Regions from separate parts of the Streptomyces sp. NPDC001890 genome, predicted to be linked through region 1. Evidence: riboswitches for the same ligand, from Rfam matches in the RefSeq annotation. Region 1 holds a riboswitch; each other region holds the start of a gene.
What was found. A riboswitch is a leader RNA that binds a small molecule or an ion and turns the genes downstream of it on or off. The one in region 1 is predicted to bind cyclic di-AMP.
Positions count from the first base shown of each region.

Region 1 (3,356 bases):
CACCGAGATCGTCCGCCGGAAGGAAGCGGGATCCAGCCGACGTACGGACAGCGGCGTCGGTGACATCGCGGCGACCATCTCCGGGACGACCGCCATTCCGATGCCCGCACTGACCAGCGCGCACACCAGCGCATAGCCGGGCGACTCACAGACCACGGCGGGTGTCGCCCCGGCCTCGGCCAGCGCCTGCTCGACCCCGCGCCGCGGCGGATGCGTGGGCGCGCTGCTGATCAGCGGCCGACCCGCCAGTTCGGTCACCGGCAGTCTCCCGCTGCCCTCGGACAGCATCTGGCCGACCGCCGTGATCAGCACCAGCTCCTCGACCAGCAGCGGTTCGGCGAAGACCCCGGCGGGCCAGGGCGTCGCGGCGGCCGGCTCGTACACATGGGTCAGCGCCAGATCGACGTCGCCGGCGGCCACCGCCGCCACCCCCTGGGGCGGTTCGTACTCGGTGACCGCCAGCTCCACGTCCGGATGGGCACGCCGGAAGGCGCTCAGCACCGGCGGCAGCAGATGGATGCCCGCCGTGGTGAACGTGCCGACCCGCAGGCGCCCGCCGGACAGTCCGGAGAGGCGGGCCAGCTCATGGCGGGCCTGGTCCATCTCGTCGAGGACGCGCCGGGCGCGTCCGGCCAGCAGTTCGCCCGCGGCCGTGAGCCGGGCACCTCGGTGGTGACGTACCAGCAGTGCGGCGCCCGCCTCCCGCTCCAGCTTGGCGAGCTGCTGGGAGAGGGCCGGCGCGGTGTAGCCCAGACGTGTGGCGGCCCGGGTGATCGATCCGGCCTCCGCGACCGCCACCAGCGCCGCCAGTCGTGTCGGGTCGTACATTAAGCGTTCCTTTTGGCAGACCCAGAAGATTGCAAGTACACGCTAAAGGCTCTGCCGGGTCAGGGTGGACCCATGGACGCACAACTGATCGCCTTCGTCGGGGTCGCCGCGGGAATGGTCGCGCTGCCGGGCGCGGACTTCACCGTCGTCGTACGCAACGCGCTCGCCTCCCGGAGCGCGGGCGTGGCCAGCGCGCTGGGCGTGGCCGGCGGCCTGCTGGTGCACACCGCCCTGGCCGTCGCCGGGCTCGCCGCGGTGCTCGTGGCGGTGCCCGCCCTGCTGCGTACCGTCCAGCTGCTCGGCGGGGTCTACGTCCTGTACCTCGGCATCAGCGCCCTGCGCGCGGCCCGGCGCCGCGCCCCGGGCGGGGACGGTCCCGAGGACCGGCCCGCGGACCGGGGACGCGGGCGCGCGCTGCGGCAGGGCTTCCTGACCAACGCGCTCAATCCCAAGGCGCCGGTGCTCTTCCTCAGCCTGCTGCCGCAGTTCGTCCCCGACGGGCAGCCGCCGCTGCCCAGGACCCTGCTCCTCGCGGCGATCGTCGTCGCGATGGCGCTGGTCTGGTTCCCGGCCGTGGCGCTCCTCGTGGACCGGCTGGGGCGGTGGCTGCGCCGGCCGCGTACCGCGCGCGCCATCGAGGGCGGCAGCGGCGCGGCGCTCACCGCGCTGGGGCTGGTGCTGGTGACCGGGCCGCTGCCGCACTGAGCGGGGGCCGGGTCCGGCGGCCCGGGGCCTGCCGGACGGGCCGCGCCTCAGCGGACCCGGCCGTAGTAGACGCTCTTGGTCCAGATCTTCTCCAGCCGCACCACGGCGCCGGTCCTCGGCGAGTGCCAGATCTTGCCCTTACCGGCGTAGATCCCGACGTGGTAGACGCTGCGGCCGTAGTGGAAGAAGACCAGATCGCCGCGTTTGCGGTGCGAGGCCGAGATGTGCCGGGTCCGGTTGTACTGCTGCTGGGCCGTGCGGGGGAGCTTCTTGCCCGCTTTCTTGAAGGAATAGAGCGTCAGCCCCGAGCAGTCGAAGCGGCTCGGGCCGGTGGCCCCCCACCCGTAGGGCGATCCCTTCTTCGACGCCGCGATCTTGAGTGCCTTCATCGACAGCGTCGCCGCCTGGGCGTCCGTCGCGGCGCCCGGGGCGAACATGGTGCCGCCGACGGCGGCGAGTGTGAGAACCGAGGCCGTACCGGCCCGGACGAGCAGAGACGGGACATGAACCTGCGCAGTCATGCGCAACCCTTCGTCAGCCGCCTGTGAAGGATGACCTGTCGGGTTCGGGCTGGCGAAGTTGCCCGGCCGCGTTCGGCGGCTTCACCCCGAGGGTCGACCGGTGTTCAGGTCGACCCGTTGTGCTCGGGTCCTCCACTCCTGCCGATCCACTTCTGTCGACCAGGCATCCGGACGGCGGCAGGACTCGGCGTCCGCCCGGACCGCCCCGCCGCGGTGGCGGGGGCTTGTCGTCCCAGGGATCTTGACTCACCGACTGCCGGATTTCCGAGCTGAAACAGGGATATGTGAGGCTCCTCACGACTGATCCGTTCGGGTGGACATGAGGATTTTTGACGCTCCGCCAGTGATCCGGAAAGGGTTCGTACCAGGCACGGAAGGCTGGATTCCATTCACTGTCCACGTGCAAAACGCAAGTTGAGTGGTCCCTCGTGAGGGGGACTTCCTACGCCGAACGAGCGAGGAATTTCGGTGGCCCTGTCGGGCGTGTCGGGTACGGGAGTTGGGTGAAGGGCCGCCGGACGGCGAGGCGGGGGCAGTTGGGCGGGGCCCCGCCGTCGGCACGCGGTGCGGCAGTCGGTCAACTGCCCGGAGCCGGGGGTACGGTGACCCGTCCGGCCCGCCGTTCCCCGTCCAGCACGCGCAGCGCCCGGGCGAGCGTGGCGGCGTGGATCCGTGCCTCGCCGCGCTCGTGCATCAACGCGAGGGCGTCCCGCAGCGCCCGTGACCGGGTCACGAGTGCCTGTGCGGCGCGCAGCGCACCGTAGGTGTCACTGCCTCGGGCCGGGTTGATCCGGCCCACCTGGTCGAGGACTTCGAGGTAGTGGTCGATGAACTCCCCCTCGGCGCGGGTCAGCGCGGGCAGCGGTGGGAACTCCGGTGGTCGCATCGGGCGTTCACCTCGCGCCGTGCGGCGGGAGTGAGGAATTCCGGCTCTCCAGGACGTGGTCCACCAGCCCGTACGCCTTGGCGCCCGCCGCGTCGAGGATGAGGTCGCGTTCGGTGTCGGCGGTGATCTGCCCCTCGGTGCGGCCCGTGTGACGGGCCAACAGCGCGGTGAGCATCGCACGGACCCGTCCCAGCTCCTGTGCCTCGATCTCCAGGTCGGACGGCCGGCCCCGCACCGGCTCGGTGAGCTCGGGCTGCCGCACGACGACCCGTGCGCCGGGCAGTGCGTGCCGCCGGCCGGGAGCGCCCGCGGCGAGCAGCGCGGAGGCGCAGGAGCCGGCCTGGCCGAGACAGTAGGTCTCCACCTCGCACGTGAGGTACTGCATCGTGTCGTAGATCGCGGACATGGCCCCGAAC
Region 1 is NZ_JBIATE010000006.1:8,394-11,749, forward strand. Features, by position in the region: gene ACFYY1_RS18265 (LysR family transcriptional regulator) at 1-828, opposite strand, end outside; gene ACFYY1_RS18270 (LysE family translocator) at 901-1,533, shown strand; gene ACFYY1_RS18275 (C40 family peptidase) at 1,581-2,054, opposite strand; cyclic di-AMP (ydaO/yuaA leader) riboswitch at 2,058-2,230, opposite strand; gene ACFYY1_RS18280 (hypothetical protein) at 2,632-2,940, opposite strand; gene ACFYY1_RS18285 (ATP-dependent Clp protease proteolytic subunit) at 2,948-3,356, opposite strand, start outside.

Region 2 (3,356 bases), on a different contig from region 1:
GAAGCTCGTCGCCGAGGGGCTCGAGGAGCTCCCGGAGACCGTCTGAAACACGTTCGGCGAGAGAGCCGCGGCACCCTGAACCAGGGGTCGCGGCTCTTTCTGTTTTCCGGCGCGGACCGTCCGGTGCTTTTGTTTCCGGCGCGGACCGTCCGGCGCCTTCCGGAGTCGACCGTCCAATGCTTTCCGGAGCGGACCGTCCGACGAGAATTCAGATGAACGCAATGCGGGCAGGCGGAGCATGGGCACACGGAATTCAGGCGGCACGGAATTCGACCCGGTCCGGCGACATCCCGCGCGATGACTTCTCCTTGTATCGCGACGACTTCTCTTTGTATACGGCGTAATTGTTAATCCCGGACGCCTGCGGTGTTTACGGAATGTTGCGTGGTCCTCACCCGGTCTGCGCCGGGAGCGGCGGGCCGTCGTCGCAGCCGGTGCGTGGCCGCGGCCCGCTCCGCGTGGTGCGCGGCCAGCGCCCTGGCCCGTTCCGCGTCGCCGCGCGCCACCGCGTCCACGATGGCCCCGCGCTCGGCCCAGGAGTCCACCGGGCCGACGGGCTGCTCGACCGCGTACATCCAGGCGATCTTGTGCCGCAGCTGCGTGAGCAGCGCGATCAGGCCGGGGCTGCCGGAGGCCTGCGCCAGCGTCTCGTGGAACCAGCCGCCCAGCGCGCGCAGGTCCTCGCCCTCGCCGCGCCGGGCCCGGTCCTGGCCGAGCCGCACGAGGCCGCGGAGCACCTTGAGGTGAGCCTCGGTGCGGCGTTGCGCGGCGCGGGCGGCACCCAGTGGCTCCAGCAGCGTGCGGACCTCCAGGAGGTCGGCCGCCTCCCGTTCGGTGGGCTCGGCGACGCAGGCGCCCGCGTGCCGGCGGGTGACCACGAAACCCTCGGACTCCAGGGTGCGCAGCGCCTCGCGCACCGGGACGCGGGAGACCCCGTAACGGCGGGCCAGCAACTCCTCCGTGAGACGGCTGCCGCGTTCGAAGACACCGGAGACGATGTCGTCACGGATTGCCGTGCATACCGAATGCGCCGGAATGCGCATGTCCGAACCTCCGCCTCAATCACCCGCAAATCGCGGCCGGCCGACGCCTGTTGTGCGACTCTATTGCAATGCGGCCGCATTTCCGATGCCGGGCGAAAATTCATGAATATCTTTTGGCCACGGGGTGACCGGGCGGGCGGTCGTCCCCCGCGGGCGGGCGGCTGAAATGCCGAAGGCCCCGGCATGCCGCCGGGGCCTTCGGACGAGGTGGTGCGTGGGCGTCGGTCAGACGTCGACGCCGTGGGCGCGCAGGTACGCGACCGGGTCCATGTCGGAGCCGTACGACGGGGTCGTCCGGGCCTCGAAGTGGAGGTGCGGTCCGGTCGAGTTGCCGGTCGAGCCGGAGAGGCCGATCTGCTGGCCCGCGCCGACGCTCTGGCCGACGGAGACGCCGATCGAGGAGAGGTGGCCGTACTGCGTGTACGTGCCGTCCGTCATCCGGAGCACGATGTTGTTGCCGTACGCGCCGCCCCAGCCGGCCTCGACGACGGTGCCGGCGCCGACGGCGACGACGGAACTGCCGGAGGCGGCGTGGAAGTCGATGCCGGAGTGGCTGCCGGAGGACCAGAGCGAGCCGCTGGACTTGTAGCCGGTGCTGACGTACGAACCGGCGACCGGAAGCCGGAAGGCGCCCAGGCGGGTGCGTTCGGCGGACCGGGCGGCGCGCGCCTTCTCGGCGCGGGCCTCGGCGGCGCGCTTCGCTTCGGCCTTGGCCTTGGCCTTCGCCTTCGCCTCGGCCTTCTTCTCGGCCTCGGCCTTGCGGTGGGCCTCGGCCTTCGCCTTCGCCGCGGCGTCGGCCTGGTGCTGCTGGGCGTCGGCCTGGGCGTCGATCCGGTCGGCGAGGGTCTTGTCGATGGCGATGACCTGGCTGAGACCGGTCTCGCTCGCGGAGGGGGCGTCGGAGTCCGCTGCGAAGGCGGGAGCGGCCAGGCCGCCGATGACGCCGGTGGTGGCCAGAGCCGCGACGCCGACGGCCTTCGCGCTGCGGCGCGTCAGTCGGCTCGGGGCACGGTGCTTCCCGGTGGCACGGGTGAACGCCATGGAGTGGCTGGTCCTTTCCTTCCTTCTCGCCTACCGGGTTAGCTGACGGGTTCGGAGCAGGAAGGTCTCCTACGGACGCCCCGGCCCGTGCGGGCTCAGGCATCCGATTCACCCCAGGGACTGCGTGGGTCCCCGGCTCCCCAGGCTCGCGCCTGACGGGGACTCGGCGATGACTGTCCGGTACGTCACGGATGCGGCATACGAGTGACGGACAGTCGAGCCGACGCTAAGCGGGGTCACTTTCATTCACCAAACGGACAGGCCGTTTTGTAGCGCATCCCACAGGGCAGACAGGCAACCTCCCCCCATAACGGACAAAAAGGAAGACCCTGGCGAGATCGCACTCGCAAGGGCCTTCCTTCTGTCCCGATATCTGGCGATATCGACATGCCGAGGGTGGGGGTGCGGCGGGGCTGATGACCGGCCCCGCCCGGCGCCCGCCGGGCCTCTCGTCAGCCGGTGACCACCGACACCTCTCCGATGCCCAGCTCCCGGACGGGCTCCTCGATCCGTGCCGCGTCGCCGACGAGGATCGTGACCAGCCGGTCACCCGGGAAGGCGTTGACGACCGCCGCGGTCGCCTCGACCGTGCCGGTCTCCGCGAGCCGGGCGTACAGCTGCGCCTGGAAGTCGTCGGGCAGGTGCTGCTCGACCTGGTCGGCGAGGGTGCCCGCGACGGAGGCCGCCGTCTCGAACTTCAGGGGCGCCACACCCACGAGGTTCTGCACGGCCGTCTCGCGCTCCTCGTCGGTCAGCCCCTCGGCCGCCAGGGTCCGCAGCACGGTCCACAGGTCCTTGAGCGCCGGTTCGGTGGACTCCGTGTCCACCGAACCGCTGATGGCGAGCATCGCGGCGCCGGTCGCCCCCGAGGCGGAGTCCGGAGCCGAGGACCGCAACACCTGGGCGAAGGCCCGTACGCCGTAGGTGTAGCCCTTCTCCTCGCGCAGCACCCGGTCGAGACGGGAGGTGAGGGTGCCGCCCAGGCAGTACGTGCCGAGCACCTGGGCCGGCCACACGCTGTCGTGCCGGTCGGCGCCGATCCGGCCGATCAGCAGCTGCGTCTGCACCGCGCCCGGACGGTCGACGATCACCACCCGCCCGGTGTCGTCCGCGGTGATCGGCGGGGCGGGGCGCGGGGCCGCGGTGTCCCCCGACCAGTCGCCGAGGGTGTCGGCGAGCAGGGCGTCCAGGTCGATGCCGGTGAGGTCACCGACGACCACGGCGGTCGCCGTGGACGGCCGGACGTGGGCGTCGAAGAAGGCACGCACGGCG
Region 2 is NZ_JBIATE010000010.1:214,962-218,317, forward strand. Features, by position in the region: gene ACFYY1_RS24470 (HPr family phosphocarrier protein) at 1-46, shown strand, start outside; gene ACFYY1_RS24475 (GntR family transcriptional regulator) at 348-1,043, opposite strand; gene ACFYY1_RS24480 (M23 family metallopeptidase) at 1,269-2,084, opposite strand; cyclic di-AMP (ydaO/yuaA leader) riboswitch at 2,098-2,263, opposite strand; gene ACFYY1_RS24485 (M16 family metallopeptidase) at 2,537-3,356, opposite strand, start outside.
Region 2: it holds a riboswitch for cyclic di-AMP, as region 1 does, so the genes downstream of both, ACFYY1_RS24480 (M23 family metallopeptidase) here and ACFYY1_RS18275 (C40 family peptidase) in region 1, are expected to answer to the same signal.

Region 3 (3,356 bases), on a different contig from region 1:
GAGCAGCTGGCCTCCGCGCGGTACATCGCGGAGACGGCGATGCGCGCGGTGCTGCCGAAGCCGTCCGACCGGATCGGCGGACTGCATGTCGCGGCGCGGTACGAGGCGGCTCAGGCGGACGAGTTCGTCGGCGGTGACCTGTTCGCCGTGGCGGACACCCCGCACGGGGTGCGGCTGGTGGTCGGTGACGTACGGGGGAAGGGGCTCGACGCCGTCGAGACGGTGGCGGTGGTCATCGGGGCGTTCCGCGAGGCGGCCGAGCAGGAATCCTCGTTGGAGGGGGTGGCGGGGCGGCTGGAGCGGGCGCTGGCGCGGGAGGAGGCGCGGCGGGGCGGGCTCGATGTGCTGGAGGGCTTCATCACCGCCGTGCTGGCCGAGATCCCGTACGGGCTGTCCCGGGTGCGGATCGTCAACCGGGGGCACCCCGAGCCGATCCTGCTGCATTCGGACGGGGCGCTGGAGGTGCTGAAGCCCTCCGTGCCCGCGCTGCCGATCGGGATGGGGCTGGGGGTGTGGCCGGAGTGCACGGACGAGTGGGAGCTGCCGGCCGGGACGACTCTGCTCCTCTACACGGACGGCCTCTCGGAGGCGCGGGACGCCGAGGGGGTCTTCTACGATCCGGCGGCCCGGCTGCGCGGGCGGATCTTCCCGGGGCCCGAGGAGCTGCTGTCCGCCCTGACCGATGACGTGCGGCTGCACACGGGCGGCGAGACGACCGACGACATGGCGTTGCTCGCGGTCGCACGCCCGGCCGAGGGGCAGCCGGACCGGCGGAGGACCGTGCGGATCGTCGGTGCCGAGGAGACGTGAGGGGTGGGCGGAGGAATGAGGGGGTGCGGGAAACGTGAGGAGACGTGAGGTGTGGGCGGGGGTGGTGGTGTGATGGGGTGATGCCACCGTGCGTAACTGAAAGGCACCGCTCCGCATAACGTTTGACGCAACGTCAGAAACGGGGTAGTGGCTGAGGGTCGGTCAACTCGTCCGATTCCGCCCGCTTGTGCCCCGTAAAGTCCAGGCCAAAGAAGTGAACGATCAGTGGGAACGGCTTGGAATACGGCCCCGGTGTCTATTAACGTTCGATAACGCAGCGCGGTCGTCCCAGCCGTCATCAGTGGCGGCGCCGTGCGCGAGCGCCGAATTCCGCAAGGGAACCGGGGAACCACCTACATGGGGTGAATCGGACACCTGTGTCTCGTGAGAGGCAGAGGGGCCCGTAGGAGACCTTCCTGCTCCGAACCCGTCAGCTAACCCGGTAGGCGAGAAGGAAGGAAAGGAGTGCGCCCCCGTGGCGTCCAACAAGCCTGCCCCCGAGGCCCCGTCCCGGTTCGATCACGACTACGGCACCGGGCCCGAAGGCAACTTCACCGGTGGGTTCACCAGTGAGCCCGACCGTGGCTGGGACGAGTGGAACCCCACCGAGGAGTCCGTCCGCCCGGTGCGCGGCAAGCACCGCGTCGCCAAGCAGCGCAACGGGCTCGCCCGCAGTTCCACGGTGCTGGGTGTCGGCGTCATAGCGGCGGTCGGTGCGGGTGGCATGGCCTCCGCGCAGAGCAAGCCGCCGGTCTCCATCTCCATGCCCGACGCCATCACGGACAACCTCCCCGACGCCAAGTCCCTTCCCGGCGTGGGCGCCCTGTTCTCCGGCGAGTCCGAGACGGACAAGTCCGAGGTCGCGGCCGCCGCCGCCCCGCTCACCACCGCCGGCATCACCACCGCCGAGGCGGAGCAGGGCACGACGGACGCGGGTGAGGCGCTCCGCGCCCGCATCCTCCAGCAGGCCGAGCAGCAGCAGGACGCCGCCGACGCCGAGGCCAAGGCGGCCGAGGAGAAGAGGGCCGCGGAGAAGGCGGCCGCCGAGGCCCAGAAGCAGCAGGACGAGGCCCAGGCCAAGGCCGCCGCCGAGAAGAAGAAGGCGGAGGAGGAGGCCAGGAAGAAGGCGGAGGCCGCCCGGCTCGCCAAGCTCGCCGCCAGCTACGCCATCCCGACCTTCTCGTACACGATCACCTCGACCTACGGCCAGGCCGGTTCGATGTGGTCCTCCGGCTACCACACCGGCCTCGACTTCGCCGCCCCGACCGGCACCCCGATCAAGGCCGTCCACGGCGGCACGATCAAGTCGGCGGGCCTGGCCGGCTCGTACGGCTACCGCACCGTGCTGGAGCTGGAGGACGGTACGGAGATCTGGTACTGCCACCAGTCCTCGATCGGCGTCAGCGTCGGCCAGAAGGTCACCACCGGTGACACCATCGGCCGGGTCGGCGCGACCGGCAACGTGACGGGCCCCCACCTCCACCTGGAGGTCCACACCGCCGACGGCACGGGCATCGACCCGATGGCCTGGCTCCGCAGCAAGGGCCTCAACCCCTGAGAACCCCGGCAGTCCTGACGCTCACCCCCCGACGTCAGGGCTGCCGGTCTTTTGTGGGCGGCCTGCCATGAGTGATTCGGAATAGCGCGCCATCCGGAATCCGTTGATCCACTTATGACTTCTCTTCGTAAGCTGGGCCCTTCCGACCTCCAGGTCTTCCCGCTCGCTCTCGGTGGCAACGTCTTCGGCTGGACCGCCGACGAGGCGCAGTCGTTCGCGGTGCTGGACGCGTACGCCGCGGCCGGCGGCAACTTCATCGACACCGCCGACGGGTACTCCGCCTGGGTCCCGGGCAACGAGGGCGGCGAGTCCGAGACCGTCATCGGCAAGTGGCTGGCCGCGCGCGGCAACCGCTCCGACATCGTCGTCGCCACGAAGGTCAGTACCCACCCCCGGTACCAGGGGCTCGCGCCCGCCAACATCAAGGCCGCGGCCGAGGAATCGCTGCGCCGGCTCGGCACCGAGTACATCGACCTCTATTACACGCACTTCGACGACGAGACCGTGCCGGTCGAGGACATCATCACCGCCCTGGACCAGCTGGTGAAGGAGGGCAAGGTCCGCGAGATCGCCGCCTCCAACATCGGCCCCGCGCGGCTCCAGGCGTCCCTGGACTTCTCGGAGCGCGAGGGGCTGGCCCGTTACGTCGCCCTTCAGCCGCACTACAACCTGGTCTCCCGCGACACGTACGAGGGCGAGCTCCAGGACACGGTGGCCCGCGCCGGGCTCGGCGCTGTGCCGTACTTCGCCCTGGCCTCCGGATTCCTCACCGGCAAGTACCGTCCGGGCACGTCGGTGGAGAGCGCGCGGGCGGAGGGTGCCCGCGCGCACCTGGAGTCGGAGCGCGGGCAGAAGGTCCTGGCAGCGCTGGACAAGGTCGCCCAGGAGCGCGGTGTGGAGATCGCGACCGTCGCGCTGGCCTGGCTCGCCTCCCGGCCGACCGTGGCCGCGCCGATCGCCTCGGCCCGTACGGTCGAGCAGCTGCCCG
Region 3 is NZ_JBIATE010000028.1:55,635-58,990, forward strand. Features, by position in the region: gene ACFYY1_RS36650 (PP2C family protein-serine/threonine phosphatase) at 1-810, shown strand, start outside; cyclic di-AMP (ydaO/yuaA leader) riboswitch at 1,122-1,274, shown strand; gene ACFYY1_RS36655 (M23 family metallopeptidase) at 1,286-2,368, shown strand; gene ACFYY1_RS36660 (aldo/keto reductase) at 2,483-3,356, shown strand, end outside.
Region 3: it holds a riboswitch for cyclic di-AMP, as region 1 does, so the genes downstream of both, ACFYY1_RS36655 (M23 family metallopeptidase) here and ACFYY1_RS18275 (C40 family peptidase) in region 1, are expected to answer to the same signal.

Region 4 (3,356 bases), on a different contig from region 1:
GGAGACCAGCGGGTACGCGGAGACGAGCTCCTCGTAGTACTCGGTCATCTCGGCGGCCGAGCGGGCCTTGCCCTCGAACTCGTACTTGCCGTCCTTGTAGAACTCGGACGCGGCGACGTCGAGCGCGAGCGCGATGTCCTTGCCCGGTGCGTAGCCGGCTTCCTTGATGGCCTCGATGATGAGGTCGAGGGCGGCGCGGTTCGACTCCAGGTTCGGCGCGAAGCCGCCCTCGTCGCCGAGACCGGTCGACAGGCCCTTGGTCTTCAGGACCTTCTTCAGCGTGTGGTAGACCTCGGCACCCCAGCGCAGCGCCTCGGAGAAGGACTCCGCGCCGATCGGCGCGATCATGAACTCCTGGATGTCCACGTTGGAGTCGGCGTGCGAACCGCCGTTGAGGATGTTCATCATCGGAACGGGCAGCAGGTGCGCGTTCGGGCCGCCGAGGTAGCGGAAGAGCGGCAGGTCCGAGGCCTCGGACGCGGCGTGGGCGACGGCCAGCGAGACGCCGAGGATGGCGTTGGCGCCGAGCGAGCCCTTGTTCTCGGTGGCGTCCAGGTCGAACATCGCCTGGTCGATCAGGCGCTGCTCGGTGGCGTCGTAGCCGACGAGCTCCGGGCCGATCTGCTCGATCACGGCGAGGACGGCCTTCTCGACGCCCTTGCCCTGGTAGCGGTTGGGGTCACCGTCGCGAAGCTCAATGGCCTCGAACGCACCGGTGGAGGCGCCGGACGGAACGGCAGCACGGCCCGTGCTGCCGTCGTCGAGGCCGACCTCTACCTCGACCGTGGGGTTTCCGCGGGAGTCGAGGATTTCCCGGGCTACGACGACGTCGATGGACGGCACGAGGCATCTCCTTCTGGGATATGACGCTGGTTGTGCAGGGTCGCTTTGGCCTTGCGCCAAGAGCCTAACCGGCCCGGCCCGGTCAGTCGGCCGACCGCCCGGCCCCTGGGACGAAAAAGGACCCGAGAGCACAGATTCCCGGACAAACAGTCAGATATTTACTGGTCAGTAACTACAACAGTTGAACGGTCCGGCGCTCTCCCGTGCACGAACGGCAGCACCCCGGCCGGGCGCATACGGGGGAATGCGCGCCGGGCCGGGGTGGTACTCGGGGAGGAGCGAGCCGCGACTACTTCGTCAGGTGAAGCTGCTGACCCGGGTAGATCAGGTCGGCGTTCTTGACGATGTCCTTGTTCAGCTCGAACAGCTTCTGCCAGCCGCCCTTGACCTTGTGGTCGGCGGCGATCTTGCTCAGCGAGTCGCCGGAGACGACCTTGTACTCGCCGTCGCCCTTCTTGACCTTCTCGCCGGTCGGCGTGGTGACGGTCTTCTTCGACTCGGCCTGCGGGGCGGTGGTGCGGTCCGAGCGGGAGGCGGCGGGGGCCTCGGTGCGCTCGGCCGGCTTCGGCGCGGCCTGCTGCTTCGGGGCGGCCGGGGCGCTCTGCTGCTCGGAGGCGCCGGAGCTCGCGGTGGAGTTGGAGGAGGAGTTCGAGGAGCCGGTGTCGACGCCCGGGTCGACGCCGTCGTTGGTCAGGTTGCCGGCACCGGCACAGCCCCAGGCACCGGGGCCCTGCATGTCGAGGAGCCGCTCGGCGGTGGCGATCTGCTGGGCCTTGGTGGCCAGGTCGGCGCGGGGAGCGTACTGCGTACCGCCGGCGGCGGCCCAGCTGGACTGCGAGAACTGCAGACCGCCGTAGTAGCCGTTGCCGGTGTTGATGGACCAGTTGCCACCGGACTCGCACTGGGCGACGGCGTCCCAGGTGGCGACGGAGGCGGCGGAGGCGCCGGTCGCGCCCATCAGGGGCACGGCGACTGCGGCACCGGCGACACCGGCGAGCGTGGCGATGCGGACGGCCTTGGACGGGCGGCGGTGCTTGCCCTTGCTGGAAAGCAGCATGGAACTTCTCCTCACCGACGCCTACGAGGTGAGCTGTCGGGTTCGGGCCAAGTGAGTTGCCCGGTCGCACGTCCTAGCACGCGACTTCACCCCAAGCCGGTCCTGATGCGTCTTTCGACGATCGGGCCCGGCGCTTACCTGGGTCCCCCGCTCCTGCCTACGGCGCTTTACGCGTCTGTTCCCTTCGACCGACGGCAGGATTCGGCGTGACGGTCGACGGGGCCCGCGGTGCGAGCGGTTCCGACCGTAAACATACGCAACCCCCACTTTCAAAGATGGACACATCGGACAATCAGCCCTTACTTGCATCTGAAGAACTGTTGTTTCCGCAGGTGGGGCACGATGCGGAAGGGGTCCCCGGACGCGACACGCCAGTTGACGCAAAGAGACCCATGTCTCACTTACGCATAAGCGGACATAGGTCCCTGAACTAGCCCAGTTTTAGGGGCGCTTTTAGTCGATTATCAGACTTCCCTCACTTGGCCTTCACATCGAGATCGAGGCTCTGGCCAGCGAGGATGAGGTCCGGGTCGGCGCCGACGGCGGCCTTGTTGGCCTCGTAGAGCGCGGGCCAGCCGCCGGGAACCTTCTGTGCGTCAGCAATCGACCAGAGGTTGTCGCCGGCGCGGACGGTGTACGTGCCGTCGGCGGCCGGGTCGGGCGTGTCGCGCGCGTCCTTGCCGCCGCGCGAGGCGTGACGGCCCGACTCGCGGCCGTCGGCGTCCGCGGTGCCGCCCTTCTCGGCGGCCGGCGCGCCGCGGTGCTTGCCGCCCTGGCCGCCGGCCGCGTCGGGCGAGGCGGGCGCCTCGGGGGACGGGGTGGTCGAGGCCGAGGGCTTCGGGGACGACTTGGTCTTCCCCGACGGCTTGCCGGACCCCTCCGAGCCGTCCGCGCCGTCGACGGCGTCCGAGCCGTCCGTACCGTCCGAGGCACTCCCGGACGGCGTGGCGTCGCCGGACGGGTCCGCCGACGCGTCGTCAGCCGGCTTCCCGTTCCCGGCCGGGTCCTCGGCGGGCACCGAGCCCGGGTCCACCCCCGGCAGCGTCCCGTCCACGGCCAGGCCGGAGATGACCGCGCAGCTGGGCCAGGCGCGCGGGCCCCGGTCGTCCAGCACCTTCTCGGCCACCTCTATCTGCTGCGCGCGGCTGGCGAGGTCGGCGCGCTCCGCGTACGACTCACCGCCGTACGCCTTCCAGGTCTCCTGCGAGAACTGGAGGCCGCCGTAGTAGCCGTTCTGGAAGTCGGCGCTCCATGCGCCGCCGCTCTCGCACTCGGCCACCCGGTCCCAGGTCGTGGCGTCGGCCGCGTGGGCACCGGACGCGCCGAGCAGCGGGATGGCGATGGCCGATCCGGTCACGCCCGCGGCGACGACGATGGCGGGTGCCTGACGGGGGCGACGGTGTTTGCCGTTCGCGGAGCCCATGGGGTTGCCTTCCGGGTAGCTGACGTGTGACTG
Region 4 is NZ_JBIATE010000004.1:87,798-91,153, forward strand. Features, by position in the region: gene eno (phosphopyruvate hydratase) at 1-843, opposite strand, end outside; gene ACFYY1_RS14955 (transglycosylase family protein) at 1,133-1,900, opposite strand; cyclic di-AMP (ydaO/yuaA leader) riboswitch at 1,904-2,075, opposite strand; gene ACFYY1_RS14960 (transglycosylase family protein) at 2,376-3,323, opposite strand.
Region 4: it holds a riboswitch for cyclic di-AMP, as region 1 does, so the genes downstream of both, ACFYY1_RS14955 (transglycosylase family protein) here and ACFYY1_RS18275 (C40 family peptidase) in region 1, are expected to answer to the same signal.